Regions from separate parts of the Halomonas sp. HMF6819 genome, predicted to be linked through region 1. Evidence: predicted binding sites of a transcription regulator. Region 1 holds the regulator's gene; each other region holds the start of a gene.

What was found. The regulator sigma-54, encoded in region 1, starts transcription at its own class of promoters, with help from an activator protein. The targets are predictions, from matches to a motif close to TGGCACNNNNNTTGCTNT.
Region 2: the regulator sigma-54 is predicted to act here: its motif matches at 1,372-1,389, upstream of speB (agmatinase).
Region 3: the regulator sigma-54 is predicted to act here: its motif matches at 4,955-4,972, upstream of glnL (nitrogen regulation protein NR(II)).
Region 4: the regulator sigma-54 is predicted to act here: its motif matches at 1,205-1,222, upstream of ACGLWX_RS03180 (HAD-IIB family hydrolase).

The regions. Positions count from the first base shown of each region.
Region 1 covers NZ_JBIQVY010000001.1:465,928-471,835, reverse strand. The annotation lists gene pmbA (metalloprotease PmbA) at 1-164, shown strand, start outside; gene ACGLWX_RS02240 (hypothetical protein) at 233-772, opposite strand; gene ACGLWX_RS02235 (HPr family phosphocarrier protein) at 844-1,113, opposite strand; gene rapZ (RNase adapter RapZ) at 1,133-2,080, opposite strand; gene ACGLWX_RS02225 (PTS sugar transporter subunit IIA) at 2,166-2,636, opposite strand; gene hpf (ribosome hibernation-promoting factor, HPF/YfiA family) at 2,641-2,949, opposite strand; gene ACGLWX_RS02215 (RNA polymerase factor sigma-54) at 3,031-4,443, opposite strand; gene lptB (LPS export ABC transporter ATP-binding protein) at 4,549-5,298, opposite strand; gene lptA (lipopolysaccharide transport periplasmic protein LptA) at 5,309-5,800, opposite strand; gene lptC (LPS export ABC transporter periplasmic protein LptC) at 5,803-5,908, opposite strand, start outside.
Region 2 covers NZ_JBIQVY010000004.1:385,804-391,711, reverse strand. The annotation lists gene ACGLWX_RS14135 (YjiH family protein) at 1-218, opposite strand, end outside; gene speB (agmatinase) at 343-1,293, opposite strand; gene ACGLWX_RS14125 (sigma-54 interaction domain-containing protein) at 1,511-2,908, shown strand; gene ACGLWX_RS14120 (ABC transporter ATP-binding protein) at 2,992-4,116, shown strand; gene ACGLWX_RS14115 (ABC transporter substrate-binding protein) at 4,150-5,421, shown strand; gene ACGLWX_RS14110 (carbohydrate ABC transporter permease) at 5,485-5,908, shown strand, end outside.
Region 3 covers NZ_JBIQVY010000004.1:158,098-164,005, reverse strand. The annotation lists gene ACGLWX_RS13055 (sodium/glutamate symporter) at 1-567, shown strand, start outside; gene ACGLWX_RS13050 (hypothetical protein) at 654-788, opposite strand; gene ACGLWX_RS13045 (entericidin A/B family lipoprotein) at 1,685-1,819, shown strand; gene ACGLWX_RS13040 (YqiA/YcfP family alpha/beta fold hydrolase) at 1,822-2,337, shown strand; gene ntrC (nitrogen regulation protein NR(I)) at 2,391-3,821, opposite strand; gene glnL (nitrogen regulation protein NR(II)) at 3,818-4,876, opposite strand; gene ACGLWX_RS13025 (DUF4124 domain-containing protein) at 5,088-5,633, opposite strand; gene glnA (glutamate--ammonia ligase) at 5,710-5,908, opposite strand, start outside.
Region 4 covers NZ_JBIQVY010000001.1:677,433-683,340, reverse strand. The annotation lists gene ACGLWX_RS03185 (OmpA family protein) at 1-852, shown strand, start outside; gene ACGLWX_RS03180 (HAD-IIB family hydrolase) at 1,320-2,255, shown strand; gene ACGLWX_RS03175 (glycosyl transferase) at 2,303-3,523, shown strand; gene ACGLWX_RS03170 (methyl-accepting chemotaxis protein) at 3,603-5,213, opposite strand; gene ACGLWX_RS03165 (methyl-accepting chemotaxis protein) at 5,365-5,908, opposite strand, start outside.

The DNA.
Region 1 (5,908 bases):
TCGAGAACGGTCAGATTCAGTACCCGGTCGAAGAGTTCACCATCGCCGGTAATCTGATGACGATGTTCAAGGGCCTCCAGGCGCTGGGCGACGACATCGATACCCGAGGCAGCATCCACACCGGCAGCTGGCTGGTCGATGCCATGACCGTCGCCGGCGACTAGACAAAGGCAATGATAGCCCGCGACCGCCCGAGCGGTGTCGCGGGTTTTTTTATGGGCGGCCTTTAAAATCAGCTTTTGGAGCGATACTGCGCATCGAGGTTCAGGCGCTCGAGCAGGCGCTCGAACAAAAAGTACTCGGGCCCGGCGAGCGAGCGGCTGAGGCAGTCCAGATACTCCCGCCGGGGGTAGCGCCGCCAGCGCGGCAGCTTATAGGCGTCGAGGTCGATGGCCACTATGCGCCCCTCATGGACCAAAAAATTCTCGGTATGCAGGCCGCGACAGTGAATACCCTCGCGATCGAAGGCGACCAGCGCGTCGAGATACTGTTCCTGTAGATTTGGATAGTCGAGAATGTGAGCCCTGAGTGGCTCGCCGTGAACGTTATCAGTGACCAGCCGGTAGGAGCTGGCCTCGACGATGCGCGGCGTGGCGATATCCAGCGCCTCCAGACGCGCGGCAACCAGGGCGAAGTTGTGCCCGGGGTAAGGGCGAACGCGTGTTAGATAGCGCAGCCGGTCGAAGGCCTTGGGATGAAAGGTCTTGATGAAGTGATCGCGGGCCGGGTCGAAATAAACCCGTGAGTACTTGCCGGTTTGAATGAGCTGCATAATTGGGCCCGATAGATGAGCATCGGCCGCTGCGAACCGATCGATGAAAGGTGTGGTGCCCAGGGAAGGGATCAGGCGTCTTCGTCGAAGCGCGCCTCGAACAGCGCCTGAAGTGCGTCCAGCGCCGCCTCGGCATCGTCACCGGTGGCTTCGACAACGAGCTGGGTGCCGCAGGGCGCGGCCAGCATCAAAAGCGACATGATATTGGCGGCGTCGGCTTTCTGAGTCTGCCGGTAGACGTGCACTTTCGACTCGAAACGCTGCGCGCAGGTCACGAGTTTGGTGGCGGCGCGGGCGTGCAGGCCGCGCTGGTTGGTCAGTGTCAAACGTCTTTCTGGCACCTGTTTCCCTATTTGTTGCTTATTCTCGCCCCGGCGTCCGGCCCTGGCGCGATGTTGGTGAGGTGGTATCAATGGCCGCGGGCGAATCCATTGTGTCGTTCAGGCTAAAGTGAAGCCCCAGCTCGCGGTGACGCACTTGAACGCCGCCACGCGAGGCGACCAGATCCTCGGCCAGCCGGTCGACCATGTAGACCGAGCGGTGCTGGCCGCCGGTGCAGCCGATCGCGACGGTCATGTAGCTGCGCTGGCTATTCTGGTAGGCGGGCAGCCACTTCTCAAGCCAGTCGAGAATGTCCTGGCGCATGTCGCCGACCACCGAGTAGGTCTCCAGAAAGCCGATGATTTCGCTATCGCGACCCGTGTGGGGGCGCAGCGTCGGATCCCAGTAGGGGTTGGGCAGGCAGCGAATGTCGAAGACGATATCGGCGTCCAGCGGCACCCCGCGTTTGTAGCCAAAGGACTCAAGCGTCAGCGTAAGCTGGCTTTGGCGCTGGTGCCCGAGCTGGTCGGTGATGCGTCGGCGCAGGTCGTGGACCGTGAGCCGCGACGTGTCGATCATCAGATCGGCCAGCTCGCGAATGCCGAACAGCGTCTGCTCCTCCTGGGAGATCGCCTCTTCCAGGGTCATGTCGCTGTCGCGAGTAAGCGGGTGGCGCCGCCGGGTGGCGGAGTAGCGCTCGAGCAGCGTGCGCGCATCGGTGGTCAGGTAAATGACCTGAACGCGGGTGCTGCCGCTTTTGATGTCCTGGAGCAGCGCCGGAAAGCGCTCAAGTGCGGTAGGCAGGTTGCGTGCATCGATGCTCACCGCCAAGTGCGTGCGCTCACCCTGCTGGCCAAGCTCCTCGACCAGCGAGCCCAATAGCATTGCCGGCAGGTTGTCGATGGCGTAGTAGCCCAAATCTTCCAGCGCTTGCAGCGCAATGGACTTCCCCGACCCGGAGCGGCCGCTGATGATCACAAGTTGCATCGTGTCTCTCTTCGGTCAGTGAGCGCATTAATCGGCACGCCGGGCGTAAGCACAATTGAAGGGGCCGGGAAAACGAGGGCGGTGGTTACCGCTTTTCCTGCTCGCGAATGCGGGCGGTGACCAGCTCTAGAAGCTCGCGCTGGCTTTCACACTTACGAAACTGCGCGCGGGTCGTGGCGTCGTTCATGATGGTGGCGACCTGCCCCAAAAGCGTCAGATGCGTATCGTCCGCCTCTTCCGGTACCAGCAGCACGAACACCAAATCGACCGGGTCGCCGTCGATGGCGTCGAAATCCACCGGCTCGGCGAGCTTTAAAAAGCCGGCGATCGGCGCGCTGCAGTGTGGGCTTCGGGCGTGGGGGATTGCGACCCCGTTCCCTATGCCGGTGCTGCCAAGGCGCTCGCGGCCGATCAAGCGGCTAAAGACTTCCTGGCTATCCAGGCTCGGTGTGTTTTGGGCGATGAACGTGCTGAAGAACTCCAGCACACGCTTTTTGCTGCCCCCGGGGACGTCGAACAGCACGCGCTCCGGGGGGAGTATGGTTTCCAGGGTCATTGAATTAACGCACGCCAGCGCCCTGGGCGCGGGCCTGTGCTTTTTCCTTGTGTTTTACCAGTTGGCGGTCGAGCTTGTCGGCCAGGGCGTCGATGGCGGCATACATGTCGTTGTCCTGAGCTTCGGCGTGTACGTCGGCGCCGGAAGCGTGCAGCGTACAGGCGGCTTGCTGACGCTCCTTTTCGATCGACAGCGTCACGTGCACGGTGGTGATGTTGTCGTAATGGCGTTCGATACGCTCGAGTTTCTCGTTGACGTAGTCACGCAGGGCGTCTGTCAGTTCCAGGTGATGACCGGTAATGTTCACTTGCATCGACGTGCTCCTAATCCAGGACTGTTCTTCGATTGTAACCCTTTTTCCGTCATTGCAAAGCCCTGCCGGCAAGTTTCCCGTTTAACGTAAACGGCGCCGCTCGCTGGAGGAGGGAATGCCCATCGCTTCGCGGTATTTGGCCACGGTACGTCTGGCCACGTTGATGCCGTTGGCCTCAAGCAGCGTGACCAGGTGGCTGTCCGACAGCGGTTTGCCCGGCGTTTCCTCTTGAATCAGCTTTTTGAGCCGGGCGCGGATCGCGGTGCTGGAATGGCTGTCGCCGCCATCCTGTCCGCTGACTTGGCTCGAGAAAAAGTACTTGAGTTCGAACACGCCGCGGGGCGTGTGAATATATTTTTGCGTCGTTACCCGCGAGATCGTCGATTCGTGCATCTCCACCGCTTCGGCGATATCGGCGAGAATCAGCGGCTTCATCGCCTCTTCACCGCGCTCGAGAAAGCCGATCTGACGAGTGATGATTTCGCGGCCAACGCGAAGCAAGGTGTCGTTTCGACTCGACAGACTCTTGATCAGCCAGCGCGCCTCCTGCAGGTGCTCCTTCAAAAACTGGTTGTCCTGACTCTTGTCGGCGCGTTTGATGAGGCTGGCGTAGTCCGGCTGCACACGCAGTTTGGGCAGCGCCTCCGGGTTGAGCTCGAGATGCCAGCCTTCCTGGTCGTGGCGAACCACCAGATCCGGGGTGATGTAGCTTTGGTTGGTGGCGCCGAAGGCGCTGCCCGGGCGCGGGTCGAGGCTTCGAATTAGCCGGACGACGTCGTCGAGCTGCTCGTCGTCTAGGCTCAGGCGGCGTTTCAATAGGCGCAGGTCGTTTTTGCCTAGTGCCTCTAGAAACTGACGCACCAGGCGCCGCGCCTGCATCAGAAGCGGGGTGTCGTCGGCGAGTGCCGCCAGCTGAAGCAACAGGCACTCGCGCAAATCGCGGGCGAACACGCCAGTGGGCTCGAACTGCTGCACGCGCAGCAGGACGTTTTCCACCTCCCGCTGGCTCAGGCCATCGAGACCCTGGGCCTTGAGGCCTTCGCGAATGTCGTTAAGCGGTTGGGTCAGATAGCCGTTGGCGTCCAGCGCATCGATCAGACTTTCGGCAATGGCGTAGTCCCGGGGGCTGGTATCCGTCATCGCCAACTGCCACAACAGGTGCCCCTGGAGGCTTTGCCCTGCGGCCTGGCGCTCGAAATCCGGGCCTTCGCCGCTACCGCCTGCGGCCATGTCCTGGTAGGTGTCGGACCATTCGCTGTCGGTGGCAAGCTCCTGGGGGATGCTCTCTTCCCACTCGGTTTCCGGCGTTTCCAGGGTTTTCTCTTCGCCGAACTCGTCTTCCTGCTCCAAAAGCGGGTTGGCGTCGAGCGCCTGCTGGATCTCCTGGCGCAGGTCCAACGTCGAGAGCTGCAGCAGGGCGATGGCCTGCTGCAACTGCGGTGTCATGGTCAGCTGCGTACCGACGCGCAGCTGTAGAGAAGCTTTCATGACCATCGAAGAACCACTCGTTACTCGTAAAGCTCCACACTAGAGCGAGACGGAGTTCGACGCAAGTGCAATAAATATGCCACTAACCGGAACTTTATGGTTGTCACCGAGTTAGAGACGAAAATCCGCCCCCAGATAGACCTCGCGCACCTTCTGGTCGTTTAGAATCGCCTCGGCGTTACCGCTTGCAATGATGTGGCCGTCGCCGACGATATAGGCGATGTCGCAAATATCCAGCGTCTCGCGGACATTGTGGTCGGTGATCAGCACGCCGATATGGCGCGCCTTGAGCGCGAGGATGATCGACTTGATCTCGCCGACCGAAATCGGGTCCACCCCGGCGAAGGGTTCGTCGAGCAGGATGAAGGCCGGATCGGTGGCCAGCGACCGGGCGATTTCTACTCGGCGCCGCTCGCCGCCGGAAAGGCTCATACCCAGATTGTCACGAATATGGGTGATGTGAAAATCTTCCAGCAGCTGCTCCAAACGCGCCTGGCGGGCGGCTCGGTCCAGCTCCTTGCGCGTCTCCAGAATGGCCATGATGTTGTCGGCCACCGAGAGCTTTCTAAAGATCGACGCCTCCTGGGGCAGGTAGCCGATACCGGCGATGGCGCGCTCGTGCATCGGTGCTCGGGTCAAATCCAGCTCGTCGATACCTACGCTTCCGGCATCCGCCTTGACCAGCCCGACGATCATGTAAAACGAGGTGGTCTTGCCCGCCCCGTTGGGGCCGAGCAGCCCCACGACGCTGCCCTGAGTGATCTCCAGGTTGATATCCTTGACCACCCGGCGGCGTTTGTAGCTCTTGGCCAGATGGCGGGCGTGAAGCGTTTTGACCGCTTCGGGTTGGGTGCTCGACACGGTGACTCTCCTATTGCGCCGGCTGCAGCGTCATGCGAATGCGCTGGTTTTCACCGCCGCTGACGTCAGAGCGCGCCTGAACCACTTCGCGATCGATGAAATACTCGAGCCGCCCGCCCTGAAAGCGGTCGCTGCGCTGGGTGAGCTCGGCCTGGTCGATCAGCTCGACCCGGCGCTCGCTGACGTGATAAATGATTCGCCGCGCCCAGCCTTCCATTGGCGCCGGCTCGCCTTCGAGCTGGTTGCGAAGGTAGGCGCGCTCGCCGGTGGCGGTGGCTTGGGAGAGCTCGCCGGCATCGTTGCGCGTGATCTCTACGCGATCGCCGCGAATCTGCATCTCGCCCTGGCGAATATTGACGTTGCCGGAATAGACCGCGGTGCCCGCACGCTGGTCGAGGTCGAGCCGGTCGGCTTCCACTTCGACGGGCGCCTGGCTGGTTTGCGCCTGGGCGGTCAGCGGCAGGGCCAGACTCAGCAGTGCGATTCGTAAATAAGCGTGCATAACTACTCCTGCAAGGTGGAATCCGAAACGGTAGGGTCCTGAGGTGTCGGGTCGGCGGCTTGTCGCGCTTGAACCGGCGGATGCGTGCCGCGCACGTTGTCGCTCATG
Region 2 (5,908 bases), on a different contig from region 1:
AGCACCACCATGGCGATCAGCGGCAGCGCCTCGCCGAGTAGCGCCTGTAGGCCATCGGCCATCATCCCCATGCCGATGTTGACCGACTCACCGCTTTGAAACGGCACCAGAAACAGCAGCACCCCGATGATCGAGGGAATCAGGAACTTGAGCAGATGGCGGCGCGGGATGGCCTCGTCGGGCGCGCGCTCATCGCGTATCGCTTGAGGGTCGGACATGATGTTCACCTGTTGGAAATGATTATCGAAGGTGGGCTGGCGGCGTTTATACGAAAGGTTCGACCTTCCTTTTTGTAGTATCCGTATCGCGTTCAGACGGGCGCCCGAACGGCGCCCAACGCGATCACTCTCCTTTCTTCACTCCCGGCAGTACGCAGAGCATTTCATACAAAAGCGTGGCGCCCATCAGCGCGGTATTGCCGCTGGTGTCATAGGGCGGAGAAACCTCGACGAGATCGCCCCCGACGATGTTGAGCCCCGCCGCGCCGCGCACGATCTCGAGGCCCTGATGGGAGGTCAGACCGCCCATTTCGACGGTACCGGTGCCCGGCGCCACCGACGGGTCGAGGCCGTCGATGTCGAAGCTGATGTACACCGGTGTATCGCCCATCTGCGCGCGCACCTCCTCCATCAGCGGCGCCAGCGACTGGTACCAGCACGCTTCTGCCTGGACCACGCGAAAGCCCTGGTCGCGGCACCAGTCGAAGTCCTCGGCGGCGTAGCCGGTGCCCCGCAGGCCAATCTGCACCACCTTCTCTTTCGCCAAGAGTCCCTCTTCCTGGGCGCGGCGGAAAGTGGTGCCGTGGGCGATCTCCTCGCCGAACATGTGCTCGTTGACGTCGGCGTGGGCGTCGATATGAATCAAGCCCACCGGGCCGTGCTTTTTGGCCATGGCACGCAGAATCGGCAGCGTCATGGTGTGATCGCCGCCGAGGGTCAACGGCACGCAGTCGTGGCTGAGCACGTCGTCGAAGAACGCGGTGATAATGTCGACGCTCTTGGGCAGATGGAAGGTGTTGATCGGCACGTCGCCGATGTCCGCCACCTGCAGGGACTCAAAGGGCGCGGCGCGGGTGGCCATGTTGTAAGGGCGCAGCATGCGCGACTCGTCGCGAATCTGGCGCGGCCCCATGCGCGTGCCGGGCCGGTTGGAGGTGCCGATATCCATCGGAATGCCGATGAACGCGGCATCGAGCCCCTTCGCGCTCTCTTGAGCGGGCAGGCGCATCATGGTCGCCGGCCCGCCAAAGCGCGGCACGCTGTTGCCGCCCAGCGGCTGATTGAAGTCACTCACTGCGCTTCTCCTTTCCTTGTAGCGATTCTCGAGCCCAGCGTCCTGAACACCGAGCCCGATCATGGGGTTTACTCAGCTACTGCATTTAACGTGCCAGGCGGGCGGCGCCCCGCCAATCGGCCTTCTTGCGCTTCGATTAATGCAAAACCGACTCAAAAAAGCGTAGTATCGAGTCGTTTTTGCATTGACGAGTCACTATCGGTTCGAGGAGAACGGCGTGGACGAGATTGATCGCAGCGTGCTCAAGACTATCGTGGAGACCGCCAACGACCACTTCTTCATCGTCAGTGGTGATGGCGAGATACTGGACATCAGCCCCGGCGTGGAGGCGGTGTATGGGCTCCCGCGCGAGGCGCTTCTGGGCAGCAACGTCAGGGAGCTTGAGCGCGACGGCGTGCTCAAACCCTCCATCAGTATGGAGGTCATGCGCACCCACCGCCCGGCGCAGCTGATGCAGGTCACCGGCACCGGGCGAAGGGTGATCGCCGAAGCCCACCCGGTCTTTGTGAACGGCAGGCTCGAGCGCATCGTCAGCCGCTCGCGGGACATGACCGATTTGCAGCTTCTCCAGGACGAGTACGCGCTGCTGCAAAAGCGCTTCAACGAGCACGTCAAGCGCGGCCAGAGCGTGGCCGACGACCCGGCGCTCGACAGCGCCCTGGAGGAGCTTCAGGTGCGAAGCCACACGATGCGCGAGGTCGCAAGGCTCCTAAAGCGCGTGGCGCCTTCCGGGGCTAGCGTGCTGATGCTGGGGGAGTCCGGCGTGGGCAAAACGGCGTTTGCCCGCCAGCTTCACCGCTGGAGCGAGCGCGCGGCCGGCCCCTTCATCGAGGTCAACTGTGGCGCCATTCCGGAGAACCTGTTCGAGTCCGAGATGTTCGGCTACCAGCCCGGCGCGTTCAGCGGCGCCGCCCGCCAGGGCAAGGCAGGGCTTCTGGAGCAGGCCGAAGGCGGCACGCTGTTTCTCGATGAGATCGGCGAGCTTCCGCTGTTGATGCAGACCAAGCTCTTGAAGGTGATCCAGGACGGCAAGATGACGCGCCTGGGCGACACCCGCCCCCGCCGGGTCGATTTCCGCCTGGTGGTCGCCACCAATCAGGACCTGGCGGCGCGCGTGCAGGAAGGCCTTTTCCGGCTGGATCTTTACTACCGCCTCAACGTGATTCCCGTGACGCTGCCCGCGCTTCGCGAGCGTCGCGAAGACATTCCCGCGCTTGCCGAGGCGTGCCTGGCCCGGCTCAACGCCCACTACGGGCGGCAGAAGTTTCTCGACAACCACGTCTGGTCGACGCTGATGGGAAGCGACTGGCCCGGCAACGTGCGCGAGCTCGAGAACTGGCTGGAGCGCGCCTGGCTCTCGAGCGCGTTCGATCGCATCGAAGGGTTCGAATCCCCTTCTTCGCTCGCTAGCGCCCCTCACACGCCACCGACGCCAAGCGCGCCGCCGCCCCTGGAGGACGAAACCCTGCCCGCCTACCTGGCCCGCCTGGAGCGCGAACTTATTGAGCGTGGCTGTCGCACGCACGCCAGCACCTACGCCCTCGCCGAGCACTTGGGGATCAGCCAGTCAAGCGTGGTACGCAAGCTCAAGCGCCACGGGCTGACGCTTCGCTGACACGCTTTTGCCACACAAGCGTCACACAACGGCAACCTCCTTGACCCACAGTGATTGGCCAAGACCCACCGTTGGTGAACACCATGAGCCAATCGCGCATTCAACTGGCGGGCGTTTCCAAGCAGTGGGGCGCTACCGCCGCCGTCGACGACATCTCGTTTGAGGTGACGCCAGGGCAGTTCGTCATTCTGCTGGGGCCCTCCGGCTGCGGTAAATCGACCACGCTGCGTATGATCGCCGGGCTCGAAGAGGCCACGCGTGGCGCGATTCATATCGGTGAGCGCGACGTCACCCGCGCCCCGCCGGGCGATCGCGGCCTCTCCATGGTGTTTCAGTCCTACGCGCTCTTTCCCCACCTGAGCGTGGCCGAGAACATCGTCTTTGGCCTGAAGAGTCGCCGCGTGCCCAGGCCCGAGCGCGACAAGCGCCTGGCTCACGTGGCGGCGTTGGTCGACCTGTCGCCCTATCTCGACCGCAAGCCGGCGAATCTGTCCGGCGGCCAGCGCCAGCGGGTGGCGCTCGCCCGCGCCATCGTTTCCGAGCATCCGATCTGCCTGATGGACGAGCCGCTCTCGAACCTGGACGCGCGCCTTCGAGCCGACATGCGCCGCGAGATCAAGGCGCTGCAGCGCCGGCTCGACATGACGGTGATCTACGTCACCCACGATCAGGTGGAAGCCATGAGCATGGGCGACCGGGTCATTTTGATGCAGCACGGCCGCATCGTTCAGGACGCCACCCCGAGCGAGCTCTACGACCGCCCGGCGAGCGCCTTCGCCGCCAGTTTCATAGGAAGCCCTGCGATGAATCTACTGCCATTGATAGCCGGTGATGCCGGTGCCGTGATCGACGGCGACACCACGCCCGTCGCGCCGCTGGAAGCCGCCGGCGGAAAGCTCGGCGTTCGCCCCGAGGACATCACGCTTCGCGCTGAAAGCGAGCCTGGCGTGGCCGCGCGCATCAACGGTGAAGAGTACCTGGGCGCCGACACCGTCGTTCACGTGAGCGTGGGCAGCCACTCCCTTCGCGTGCGCGTCAACGGCCGCCCGGCGCTCGAAGGCGCGGCGTGCCGGCTCTACTGGGCGCCGGACAAGGCGCACCTGTTCGCCGCCGACGGCCTGCGCCACGAGCACCTGACGCCCCGCGCCTTCGCCGCCGCGCCGAAAAGCGTTGCCCGTCCGCCGACGGTGGGCTCGTTCCAGCACTGATTCCCCTCTCTCGCCCCCTAAAAGGAGTTCGTCATGTTGTCTCGTCTTCCCTTTGCCCTTACCGCGTTGGCCGCCGGCCTTTTGAGCGCCACCCAGGCCAGCGCCGCGGTCGATCTTACGATGTACTACCCGGTGTCGGTGGGCGGCGCCTTGACCGACGTAATCGACGAACTGGTCGAGGAGTTCGAGGACGAACACCCGGAGATCGACGTCGAAGCCATCTACGCCGGCAACTACGACGACACCCGGGTGCGCGCGATGTCCGCCATTGAGGCCGGCGATACCCCGCAGCTTTCGGTGATGTTTTCCATCGATCTGTTCGAGCTGATCGAACAGGACGCCATCGTCGCCTTCGACGACCTGGTCGAGACCGACGAGGAGCGCGCGTGGCTCGATGGCTTCTACCCCGGACTGATGGAGAACGGCCAGCTCGACGGCAAGACCTACGGCATTCCCTTTCAGCGCTCGACCATCGTGCTGTTCTGGAACAAGGACGCGTTTGAAGCCGCCGGGCTCGACCCGGACACCCCACCCCAGAACTGGGACGAAATGGCCGAAATGGCTCAGACCGTGCGCGAAGCCAGCGGCGATCAGTGGGGCGTCATGGTGCCCTCTACCGGCTACCCGTACTGGATGTTTCAGGCCTTCGCTTACCAGAACGGCCACCGGCTGATGAACGACGCCGGCACCGAGGTCTATTTCGACGACCCGGCCGCCATCGAGGCGCTGGAGTACTGGGTATCGCTGGCCGAAGACGGCGTCATGCCCGGCGGCACCATCGAGTGGGGCACGCTTCGCCAGAACTTCCTTGAGCAGTCCACGGCGATGATGTGGCATACCACCGGCAATCTGAGTGCCGTGAAGAGCGATGCCGACTTCGATTTCGGCGTGGCGATGCTGCCGGCCAAAACCCAGCGCGGTAGCCCCACCGGCGGCGGCAACTTCTACATCTTTGCCGATACCAGTGACGAGGAGCAGCGCGCCGCGATGACCTTCATCCGCTGGATGACCGCTCCGGAACGCGCCGCAGACTGGTCGATCGAAACCGGCTACATGGGCGTGAGTTCCGCCGCCTACGAGACCGAGGCGCTACGCGACTACGTCGAGGCCTTCCCGCCGGCGGCGGTCGCCCGCGATCAGCTGGAATTCGGCACCGCCGAGCTTGCCACCTATGAGGGCGGGCGCATTCGCCGCACGCTCGATAACGCCGTCCAGGCCGCGCTCACCGGTCAGATGACGCCAGAGGAGGCGCTGACCCAGGCGCAAGCCGAGGCCGACCGCATCCTGCGCCGCTACGCCCGCTAAGCCGGCCTGACCTTTCAGGCGCCGGGCCTTGGCCCGGCGCTCACTCACCGGCGAGCCTTCATCATGACGCTGACCGCCCACCGCAAGCTACAGCTCTACGGGGCACTGCTACTACTGCCCGCCGCGCTGCTGCTTGGCCTGTTCGCCTATCTGCCCACGATTACCACGGTGATCCAGAGCCTTTATCTGCCCGGCTTTCGCGGCGCGCCGCCGGCATTCGTCGGTCTCGAGAACTACCGGTACCTGTTCGAGGATCCGAAATTCTGGCAGGTAGCGCGCAACAACCTGATCTATGCGCTCGGCACCATTCCGGTCTCCATCGCGCTGTCGCTTGCCATGGCGCTGCTGGTCAACCGGCGACTTCCTGGCCGCGGGCTTGTGCGCATGGCCTACTTCACGCCGACGATCCTGCCGATGATCGCCGCGGCCAATATCTGGATGTTCTTTTACGCCCCGCAGATCGGGCTGTTCAACACGCTGCTCGCAG
Region 3 (5,908 bases), on a different contig from region 1:
ATGATCGGCGGGGTGATCGTACAGCTGATCGTCATGCGCTTTAATCTGGAGCGCCATGTTTCCACCCGCACCATGTCGCGCATCGCGGGTACCGCGCTTGATTTCACCATCGTGGCCGCGCTCGCCACGCTTTCGCTGACCACGCTCAGCGAGTACCTGATTCCCTTTTTGCTGCTGGCCTTTGCCGGCATCGCCTGGGGGCTTTTCGTGCTGATCGTACTGGCGCCGCGCATCATTCCCCACCACTGGTTCGAGCGTGGCATCGGCGACTTCGGCCAGTCCATGGGGGTCACGGTGACGGGGCTTCTGCTCATGCGTATGGCCGACCCGAAAAACGAGTCCGGCGCCTTCGAAAGCTTTGGCTACAAGCAGCTGATGTTCGAGCCGATCGTCGGTGGGGGGCTTTTCACCGCCGCCGCCCTGCCGTTGATCGCCGAGTTTGGCGCGCTCGCCGTTTTGATTTTCACTACCGTGCTAACGCTTGGCTGGCTGGCGTTTGGGCTCTTGTACTTCGGGCGCATGGTGCCCAATCGCGGCAAAGGCCGCTGGCAAGGCGATCAGCGCTGAAAAGCGCTCAGCGAAACGACCGGCGCCCGCAAAAGCGGGCGCCGGTCGTTGAAAGCGGGTAGTTAAGAATAAAAGAGAATGCAGGCTTACTTGAGATCTGGCGGAAGGTCGTCGAGCTTTTCCTGGGCCGTTCTAGACGAGGTCTTGACCATGACGTAAACACCCACTCCGGAAAACCCTAAAAACAATATAAACATGACGAACATGAGAGCCATTGCCATGACGCTTGTCCCTGAGTAGGCAGCTGAACGTTGACGTTTTCTAGCCGCTAGGTTGGTTTATCCCTGAGGATAGACCAAAACGGGATACGCATCCGTATAAAATTTTATACAGAGGCTTCCCTACCGCCACTCAATGAACAAATACGTCTAAATATCAGGTCATTAGCACTTTCCCATGAACGCAAAAAAGCCATCTCGTAAAAACGAAATGGCCAGTTTGCATCGCCGCCGCTCCCTGGCCGTGATGTCGGCGCCACCTTGCGCCGATAAGAGTGAGCAGGCTAGTGTCCGTAAAAATCCATATCCCTTTGGCTCCATGCCATCCTGTCTCTTCTGTAGCCTGCTCAAACCGATTAAGCTTCACGAACTCATTGCGGTGGCTCTTCCCCTAATACTGCAGGGAGCGGGCCAACACTGCCTATAATTAAATAAAATACTTATATATCAAATACTTGAAATATATACCGACATTTCATTGTCCGATTCGATGGTGTCTATTACGGCCTTTAATCTGTGTCGATGTGGCACATGCGACAATAACGACGATTTGATACGACAAGTTGGCTCAGTGCCACGCGGCCCTTTTCACTTTATTCGGGGTCAGTACAATTTATTCGGGTTCCATCGTGATCTTAACGTCGCCAGTACGCTCACGAGTCATCCAGACATCCCTAGCTTCGCTGGCGAGACTCGAAAAGCACCGCTTTTAACGGCGCTTTTCGAGGCATTGACGCGGCAAATTTTGCTTACCAAAGCGCGCGTTGCTGGCTAAAGTTAGCCAAGGCAGTCCCACCATGAGACTGCCTTTGCCCTGCGTTTAGCGCCAGCCAATAAGGGCTTCTTACTCAACGACGGTTTTTCACTCAACGATGATTTCTCACCACGGGTACACGCCAATGAAACGCCCTATCGCTTCGGGTCTTGCGCTGTTGATGACGCTTCTGATGGTAAGCGGCTGCAATACGTTCCAGGGAATGGGCCGCGATATCGAGCAGGGAGGCAAGGTCGTTCAGGACGCGGCGGAAGAGTGATGCTGACCCACGTGTATTTATCCCACGGGCTCGAAAGCGGGCCCGAGGCGCTGAAGGTACAGGCGCTCAAGGGCGTGGTGGAAGCCTTTGAGGATTGCGAGGCGGTCGTGATGGACTACCGCGACCAGCCAAACCATCAGGCGCGCTTCGCTCATCTGCTGGCAACCCTTGAAAACCGCGGCGACGACCCGGCTCACTGCATCATGGCCGGGTCGAGTCTGGGCGGGTTTTTGAGCGCCGCCGTTAGCCAGCGCCATCCGGTGCTTGGGTGCTTTTTACTGGCGCCGGCGCTCGGCATGCCGGACTACCCAGAAACCACGCTAACGCTTGGCGCCCGCCACACCCACATCATTCACGGCTGGCGCGACAACGTGGTGCCTTGCGAGCCGGTCATCGAGCACGCACGCCGCCAGCGGCTGTCGCTGCGCATGGTGGACGACGACCACCGCCTGCACGCGAGCCTTCCGCTGATTCTGCGCGATTTCGAGCAGTTTTTGGCGCTTTGCCAAACAGCGTAAGCCCGCCCCGTCGCACTCGTTGCCTGGCCTGACGGCGTGCCCAATGGCTCGCTTCAGGCCTCGTCGGCCAGCGCCGGCAGCAGCGTTTTCAGCTTGCGAGTAAGCGTATTGCGCCCCCACCCCAAAAGCTCGGCGGCTTCGCCCTTGCGCCCGCCGGTATGCTTGAGCGCGGTTTCGATCAGGATCCGCTCGAAATCCGGCACCGCCTCCTCCAGCAGGTGCGTATGACCTTGGGCCAGCGCGTGATCCGCCCAGCCGCGAAACGCGCTGCGCCAGTCGCCCTGCGCACCGGCCGATGACGCGCCCACGGTGCGAAGTTCCGGCGGTAAATCCTCGATCAGAATTTCACGGCCCGAGGCCATGACCGTTAGCCACCGGCAGATATTCTCGAGCTGGCGCACGTTACCCGGCCAATCCAGTTTGGTCAGGTGCGTTTCGGCGTCCGTGGTCAGAACCTTGATATCCGTGGAGAGTTCCTTGGCAGCCTCGGCGAGAAAGTGCCGCGTAAGCCTGGGGATGTCTTCGCGGCGCTCGGCGAGCCTTGGCAGGTGCACACGGATGACGTTCAGGCGGTGAAACAGATCCTCGCGAAAGCGCCCTTCGTCGACCAGCGACTCCAGGTTCTGGTGCGTCGCGGCGATGATGCGCACATCCACCTTCACCGAGGTGTGACCGCCTACGCGGTAGAACTCGCCGTCGGCCAGCACACGCAGAAGCCGCGTCTGGGTTTCCGCGGGCATGTCGCCGATCTCGTCGAGAAACAGCGTGCCGCCATTGGCCTGCTCGAAGCGCCCCTGGCGCTGGGCGCCGGCGCCAGTAAAGGCGCCCTTTTCGTGACCGAACAGCTCGGATTCGATCAGGTCCTTGGGAATCGCCGCCATGTTCAGCGCGATGAACGGCTTGCCGGCGCGCGGGCTGTGCTGGTGAAGCGCCTGGGCGACCCGCTCCTTGCCGGTGCCGGATTCGCCGTTGATAAGCACGGTAATATGCGAGTGCGATAGCCGGCCGATGGCGCGAAACACCTCCTGCATGGCGGGCGCTTCGCCGATGATCTCGGCGTTGAGGCCTTCCGGCACGCTCACCGGGCGCTGGCGCTCACGAGCGTGGGCCACGGCGCGGCGCACCAGCGCCAGCGCCTCGTCCACATCGAAAGGCTTGGGCAGGTACTCGAACGCCCCGCCCTGGTAGGAGGCCACGGCGCTATCGAGATCCGAGTGGGCGGTCATGACGATGACCGGCAAATCCGGATGGGCCTCACGTACGCGCGACATCAAATCCAGCCCGTCGATGCCCGGCATGCGGATATCGGTGACCAGCACGTCCGGCGGGTCGCTTAAAAGCCGCTCGAGGGCGGTGTCGGCGCGTTCGATACACTCAACGTCCAGGTCCGGCTGCGCTAGGGCGCGCTCCAGCACCCAGCGAATGGCGCGGTCGTCGTCGACGATGATGACCCGTGAAACATCGGCGTGTGTCGTCTCAGTCATGACGCGTCTCCGGTAAGATGATTAACCAGCGGAATTAAAAGACGAAATTCAGTCCGTCCCGGGTGTGAGTCGCATTCGATCAATCCGTGATGCTGATGCAGAATCGACTGAGCGATCGAGAGGCCCAGGCCGCTGCCTTCGGCGCGCCCGGAGACCATGGGGTAGAACAGCGTGGCGCGCAGGGCGTCGGGGATGCCGGGGCCGTTGTCGATCAGGCCGACCTCGCTGACCAGCCGGTGGCGCTCAGCGCCCAGAGTGAACTGGCGCTTGGCGCGGGTGCGCAGCACCAGCTCCGGCGCCTCGACCTGGGCTTCGGTCATCGCCTGCACGGCGTTGCGCGCCACGTTCAGCACCGCCTGAATCATCTGCGACTCGTCGCCGGAAAGCTCAGGCAGGCTCGGGTCGTAGTCGCGGGTAATGGTAATCGTGGGGTGTTCGGCCAGCAGCAACGCCCGCACGCGCTCCAGAATCTTGTGGATATTGACCGGCTCGTGGCGAGGCATACGGTTCGGGCCGAGCATCGAATCCACCAGGTCTTTTAGGCGGTCGACCTCTTCGACGATGATACGGGTGTACTCACGAAGCGCCGGATCATCCAGGTCGCGCTCCAGCAACTGGGCGGCGCCGCGAATCCCGCCCAGCGGGTTTTTCACCTCGTGGGCCAGGCCGCGTGCCAGCACCTTGATGGTCTCTTGGCGGGTGGTCAGCGCCTCCTCGCGGGAAATCTGCATCAGGCGATCGCGGGGTTCGACTTCCAGCAGTAGCTCATCCGCCGAAAGCGGCGTGACCGTATAGTCCACCGTGAGCGGCTCGCCGTTGAGCGGCGTAATGCGCGCCTCGCGCTGGGTATAGGGATGAAAGGCATCGCGCGCCTTGGCCAGCACGCTATCGACGCTTTCACCGCAGCCTAAAAGGGTATCCAGACTCATGCCCTTCACGCGGCTGATACTCACGGCCAGAAGCGCTTCGGCGGCGGGATTCATCCAGCCAACGCGCAGTTCACCATCCAGCAGCAGCACGGCGGTGGTGAGATGTTCGAGTAAACGCTGATACATGGCGTGTCCTGAAGGGCCTTGGGTAAGTCGCGTGACGCTGCGAGGTTCGATCGTTGGGTCGCAAGCGCATGCAGAGAAACTGCAAAAAGCGCGCCAATCGCACATTGAGCGCGCCCCTAACGGGTTTATCGCATCAAGGCGGCGCAAAACCATGCGCCATTGCAACGCGGTGCGAAATGCGTACGCCGACGATGCACTATTTTAGTGCATATTATCGCGGAGCAACCAGGATACTCACCGCTTCGGTGCGGTGCTGTACCCGCCCTTGGCTGTCGAGCAGCTCGGCTTCCAGCCGATGCGAGCCCTGAGTGAGCCCAGTCAGCCAGAAGGCATCGCTGTGCAGCGCCGACTGGCTGATCTCGCCGTTCACCAGCAGCCGGATCTGGTGATCCTCGCGCAGCGGCGGCTGAACGCGCACGTCTACCGGCGTCATCGTGTCATCGAGGCGTGTACCGGGCGCCGGGCTTTCGATCGCGAACCGATCGTAAGGCATGAAGGGCTGGCCGGGCCGCGCCTGACTGCGTGGCGCTGTGGGCGGCGGCGCGGCTTGCACGCTCGGCAGCGGCGCCAGCGTCACGGCTTCGCCGCCGCTGTCCGGGTTGTCGGTGTAGGTCACCCGGCCGCTCTCGTCGACCACGCGGTACACCGTTTGCGCCTGGGCCGGGCTTTGCACCAGCCACAGCGCCAGGCTCCCAGCAAGGGCGCAGAGCATCAGCGCGTTGGTCCGGCGCGCCCACCGATTGATTGTCGCTTGCATGGCGATTCCCCATAAAAAAACCCCGCCGAGGCGGGGTTTGGAGCCAATACACCTCGAAGGTGAGGTAGGCTGCTGCTTAGCAGCTGTAGTACATGTCGAACTCGATCGGGTGTGTCGCCATGCGCATGCGCGTGACTTCTTCCATCTTGAGCTCGATGTAGGCATCGATCATGTCGTCGGTGAACACGCCACCTTCGGTCAGGAACGCGCGGTCGGCGTCGAGCGCTTCCAGCGCCTGATCCAGGCTAGTGGCAACGGTCGGTACGGACTTGCCT
Region 4 (5,908 bases), 210 kb from region 1:
CTTTCCAGTTTCGACGGCCCCATCGTGCTGGAATCAATCCTCGACGTGCCGCTGCCCGCACCGCTCACCCGTGCCGCCACTGAGCTTCCCATCCAGAACCCTGACGAGTTGAGCCCGAGGGCGATCAGCGCCGCGCTGGGCGTGGCGGGGCTGCCGGGTAGCCGGATCGCGCCGCCAGCCCCGGCCATTGTGCCGCCGCCGGCACTTTTGGCCCACACGCCCGCGCCGGTGGAGCTTGAGGAAGTGCCCGAGGCGCCTGCCTTCGAGTGGCTGCTGCCCGCGCCGCTGTTTGCCGAGCGCGCAAGCCAGACGCTTCGCCCTTCGGGGGCGGCGCCGCTTGCCGACTACATGGTGATTTTGACCGACGAGCCGCCGGTCAACGCGGTGCCCATCAGCGAAGAGGCGGTGCGCGGCGCCGTGAGTGTGGCGGAGCGTTTGAATGAATCGCTTTACTTGCCTAGCCTGGAGGGGGTAGAAGTTGCGCGTGTGGCCGAAGGCATCAGCCTACGCGTGCAGGATCGGCTGCTGTTTCCTTCCGCCACGGCGGAGCTGACCGATGACGGCACCTCGCTGGTGGGGAGCCTTTTGGAAACCATTCAGCGCTTCGATGGTGAGGTGTCGGTCGAGGGCCACTCGGATAGCCAGTCGATCAATACGCCGGAGTACTCTTCGAACTGGGCGCTTTCAAGCGCCCGGGCGATCGCCATCGTCGAGGCGCTGCAGGCGGCCGGCGTCGATGCGTCGCGGCTGCGCGCGGTTGGGCTCGCCGCTACGCGCCCACTAGCGGATAACTCGACTGCCGAGGGTCGCGCGCGCAACCGCCGCGTCGAGGTCGTCATTCATGTCGAATAGAGAGCGGGTGTTAACGAAATTACGGCCAAAAAAAGACCCGCCGGGGGTGGGCGGGTCAGCTAGGGCTTGGCTCGGTGTAGTCTGCTGGTGTCAGGTGAGGGGTGTACAAGGCCACCAGCAGGTACAATTTTAGTATAGACATTTTCACGCTTCTGCCAAGGATTTTTTCAAAATTTTTTATACGTTGAGTTAAGGCTTGTCCAACTTCGCGTTTTCCTGCCTTTCGGCCCGCTCAAAACCGCGCTTTTTCTGCACCAAAATAGAGCTTAAAGCGTGCGCTCTTCTAGTGCCTTCTGCCATCCTGTGGTTCACCTGCTCGACAATGTACTGATAAAAAAAGCGTTTCAGCGAGTGGCACGCAATCTGCTTGGATGAGAGATATGCCAATGAGCCGCGATCGATCAGGGCTCATTCCAAGCCATCGCCTCGTTGGCTTGCGCGCCGTTCAACCCAAAGCAGGTAGTGCCATGACGGAACATGCCTCTTCGAGTAAGCCAACGCCCCCCCGTGAAGCGTCAACCGCAGATACTCCGGCGCTGGACCCCGCTTTCGAGCCGCGCTTGGTGGTCACCGACCTGGACGGCTCGTTGCTCGATCACGACAGTTACGATTTCTCCCCTGCCCGCGCCATGCTCGCAAGGCTTCGTGTGCTCGGCGTGCCGGTCATCCCCGTGACCAGTAAAACCCGCGCCGAGCTCGTCGCGCTTCGCCAAGCGCTGGATCTCACCGCGACACCCTTTGTCGCCGAAAATGGCGCGGTCATTGGGTTACCGCCGGGCTGGTGCCACCCGAGCCTGGATCGCCCCGGTAATGCCCGCGACAGCCTCGTCATCAAACATACCGGCGTGGATAGCCGCTTCATTCGCGCGCGCTTGAGCGTGTGGCGCGAGCGCTTGGGCATTCGCTTTACCCGAATGGGGGAGATGTCCATCGAGGAGCTGATGGCGCTAACCGGGCTCGATGAGCCACGCGCACTCGCCGCGCGCCAGCGCGAAGGCAGCGAGCCGCTTATGTGGGAGGACAACGATATCGCCCTCGACGCCTTTCGTTTAGCGCTGGAAAGCGACGGGCTCACGTTGACCCAGGGCGGGCGGTTTTATCACGTGATGGGTGCGTCTTCGAACAAGGGCAGCGCCGTAAAATGGCTGATTAAGCGCTTTAGTGCCCTAAGAGGCAGCCGCCCGCTGACGCTGGGGCTGGGCGACGGCCCAAACGATATTGCAATGCTCGAAGCGGTGGATCAGGCGGTAGTCATCAAGGGCCGCCACGATTTGGCGGTCGAGCCCCAAAGCGCCGCGCTTTATCGCACCAATGCTTTTGGGCCCGCCGGTTGGGTTGAAGGCCTTGCGCACTGGTGGGGGGCCGAGAATGTGCGGCCAGGCGTTGAAACCGACACGCCCTGACCGAACGCAGACAAACGAACACCCAGGCGCTACGCCAGAGAGGGCATATGAGCGATTTTCATCAAAACGGTTTGATCACGGATTTTCATAACCTGACCCGCCGCCCCGTCGAGGAGCTGGAGGCGGATCTTTGCCGGTTTGCCGAGAGCCGCCCCATGGGGCTGATTCTGCCGTCGCTGTTTTCTGAGCTCGAGGGCCCGGCGCTGTCGGCGATCATCGATGAGCTCAAGGACGTCCCCTATTTGGGCGAAATCGTGATCGGCCTCGACCGCGCCGACCGCGATCAGTTTCTCTTCGCTCGCGAGTTCTTTTCGCGCCTGCCTCAGCATACCCGCATTCTCTGGAACGACGGCCCGCGCTTGACCGCGCTGCACGATGAGCTCGAAGCCCACGGCCTGGGGGCGGTGGAGCCGGGTAAGGGGCGCAACGTCTGGTACTGTTCGGGTTACCTGCTGGCCTCGAACCGCTCGAAAGTAATCGGACTACACGACTGCGATATTTTGACCTACGACCGCGGGCTTTTGGCGCGCCTTATGTACCCGCTGGCCCATCCGCGCTTTAACTACAGCTTCTGCAAGGGCTACTACCCGCGTATTGCCGAGGGCAAGCTCAACGGGCGTGTCTCCCGGCTGATGGTAACGCCGCTTTTGCGCGCGCTGAAAACCGTCTGCGGTCCGCTGCCGTATCTGGATTATTTGGACAGCTTCCGCTACCCGCTTTCCGGCGAGTTCGCCATGCGCAGCGAAGTGCTCGAAGGCATTCGCATTCCGGCGGATTGGGGTCTTGAAATCGGCGTGCTGTCAGAGCTTCAGCGCAACTACTCGATGCGCCAGATCTGCCAGGTCGATATCGCCGACACCTACGATCACAAGCACCAGCCGGTCAGCGAAGAGGACGCAAGCGGGGGGCTCAACCGCATGAGCCTCGACATCGCCAAGGCGCTTTATCGCAAGCTCGCCACCCAAGGCGTGAGTTTCAGCAGCGAGGATTTTCGCACGTTGAAGGCGACCTATTACCGTTTGGCGCTGGATTTGATCGAAGCCTACGACCACGACGCCACCATGAACGGGCTGAGTCTGGATCGCCATAGCGAAGAGCAGGCCGTCGAGCTTTTCGCCAGCAACCTGCTGGAAGCGGGCAACCTGTTTCTTGATAACCCGCGCGAGCGCCCCTTCATCCCCAGCTGGAACCGCGTGCAGGCCGCCATTCCCGACCTGCTCCCGCGCATGCGCGAGGCGGTGGAGCTGGATAATCAGGGCGATGTCTAGTCACTCGCGCGGCGCAAGAACAAAAGCGCCCGCGCCGTGAAACGGCGCGGGCGCTTTTTCATCATGATACGGTGCGCGCCTAAAAGTCCTGCGAATGTGTCAAGCGGGGCGCGCCACCAACAGGAGAAGATAGCACCGGTGTCGCCGTGGGCGGGATACGGAAGTTGGCGACCCGATCGCGCAAGCGCGTACTCAGCTCGGCGAGCGTCTGAGTGGCGTGGTTACTCTGCTGCACCAGGCCGGCGTTTTGCTGGGTCATCTGGTCCATCTGGGTCACCGCCTCGTTGACCTGCTCGATTCCGCTGCTCTGTTCACGCGTGGCCGCGGAGATCTCCTCCACTAGCGTACTGAGCTGCTCGATATCGTCGACAACGCTATTGATGATATCGCCGGTGCTGCGTACCTGAGTGCTGCCTTCTGCAACCTTCACGCCGGAGGTATCGATCAATTTCTTGATCTCCTGGGCCGCCGCGGCGGAGCGGCTGGCCAGTTGACGCACCTCGTTGGCCACCACGGCAAAGCCGCGGCCCTGCTCGCCGGCGCGCGCTGCCTCGACCGAGGCGTTGAGCGCCAAGATATTGGTTTGAAAGGCGATACCGTCGATGGTGTTAACGATACTGCTCATCTGTGCGGCACTCTCGTGGATGCTGCTCATGGTGCTGACCACGGTGGTCATGGCGTCACTACCGCGTCGCGCGTTATCGGCGGTGGACGAGGCCAGCTGGCGGGCATGATCGGCGTGCTCGGCGTTTTGTTTAACCGTGGCCGTTAGCTCCTCCATGCTCGAGGCGGTTTCGGCCAGCGAAGCCGCCTGCTGTTCGGTACGCGTCGAGAGCTCCTCGTTGACGCCAACAATCTCCTCGACGCCGCTGTTCACCTGATCGGCGCTTTGGTGAATGCCGCCGATCGTCTCGGCCAGATTCGTACGCATGCGGTCGATGTTATAAAGAAGGCTCATTTGGTCGGCCCGACCCAGTGTCGTTTCTCGAGTGAGATCGCCCTGGGCGATGTGACTGACTACCCCGGCGGCGTAGCGGGGGTCTCCACCCAGACGACGGCCGACGTCGCGAATGACCCAGCCCATCAGCAGCGTGACGGGGATGCCGATGATCAGAAGCGCCACGAGCGAGCGAATCAAACTCGAAATGAAGGTCGCGTTGATGTCGTCGACATATACCCCGGCGCCGTAAGCCCAGCCCCAGTCGGCCAAATAACCGAAATAGCTGATCTTGGGAAACTGCTTGTCGCCGGCATCGATGCGACGTGAGTAGTAATCGACGTAACCACCGCCACCCTTGGCAGCTTCGAGCAGGGCGCTATAAAGGTGCATGCCTTTACCGTCCTGAAAGCCGCTCATGTCATCGCCTCGTTCGCGTCGTGGGTGATAGACGATATCGAGCTGATCGTCGAAGGCGAAAATATACTCGCCTTCACCAAATTGAGCGTTGGCAATGCTCTCGATGGCGCGCTGCTGGGCTTGCTCGAGCGTAAGCTCCCCGCTGCGGGCGCGCGCCTGAAGCGATTCCAGCTGCGTGCCAAGGCTCTCCACCACCTGCTTGATACTGTTGCGCCGTTCCTGCTCGATGGTTTGACGGGTTTCCAGGCCCAGCCAGCCTACCAGGATCAACATGGCTAGGCATATCACCGCAAGAATGCCCCAAAGGCGTTGGTTCGTCGTTAGTCGTGTCATGATCTTACCGGTGTGGCCTCGTAGAAGTAGGGAAACGCGGTTGTTTATATCGGCTGGATTGAAGAGCGCATTAATAAAAAAACCGCTCGTAGACAAGCGGTTCAACAGGATTCGTTTGAGTCGTATCAGGCTTTTAAAGCACTATCGCTATTTAGAAGGAAGGGGCGTCGCCGGATGGCTCGGGCAGTTGGGCCGCGGTAGTAGGAGCAATGCGGAAGTTAGCGACCGCCTCGCGCAGCTGATGGCTGAGCTCGGAAAGCTTTTGAGCGGTGTGATTGCTTTGTTGGACCAGTCCGGCGTTTTGCTGGGTCATCTGATCCATTTGGGTTACAGCGTCGTTAACCTGCTCGATTCCGCTACTCTGCTCGATGGTGGCGGCGGCAATTTCCTTGACGAGCGTGCTGAGCTCGCGAATGTCGCCGACCACGCTATCGATGACTTCGCCGGTAGTGCGCACCTGCTGGCTACCGTTGGAGACTTTCGCGCCTGAGTCCTCGATTAGCTGTTTGATCTCCTGGGCCGCCGCGGCGGAGCGGCTGGCCAATTGGCGTACTTCGCTTGCGACCACGGCAAAGCCGCGGCCCTGCTCGCCAGCGCGCGCCGCCTCGACGGAGGCGTTAAGCGCCAGAATATTGGTCTGAAAGGCGATGGTGTCGATGGTATTGACGATGCTGCTCATCTGGTTCGAGCTTTCG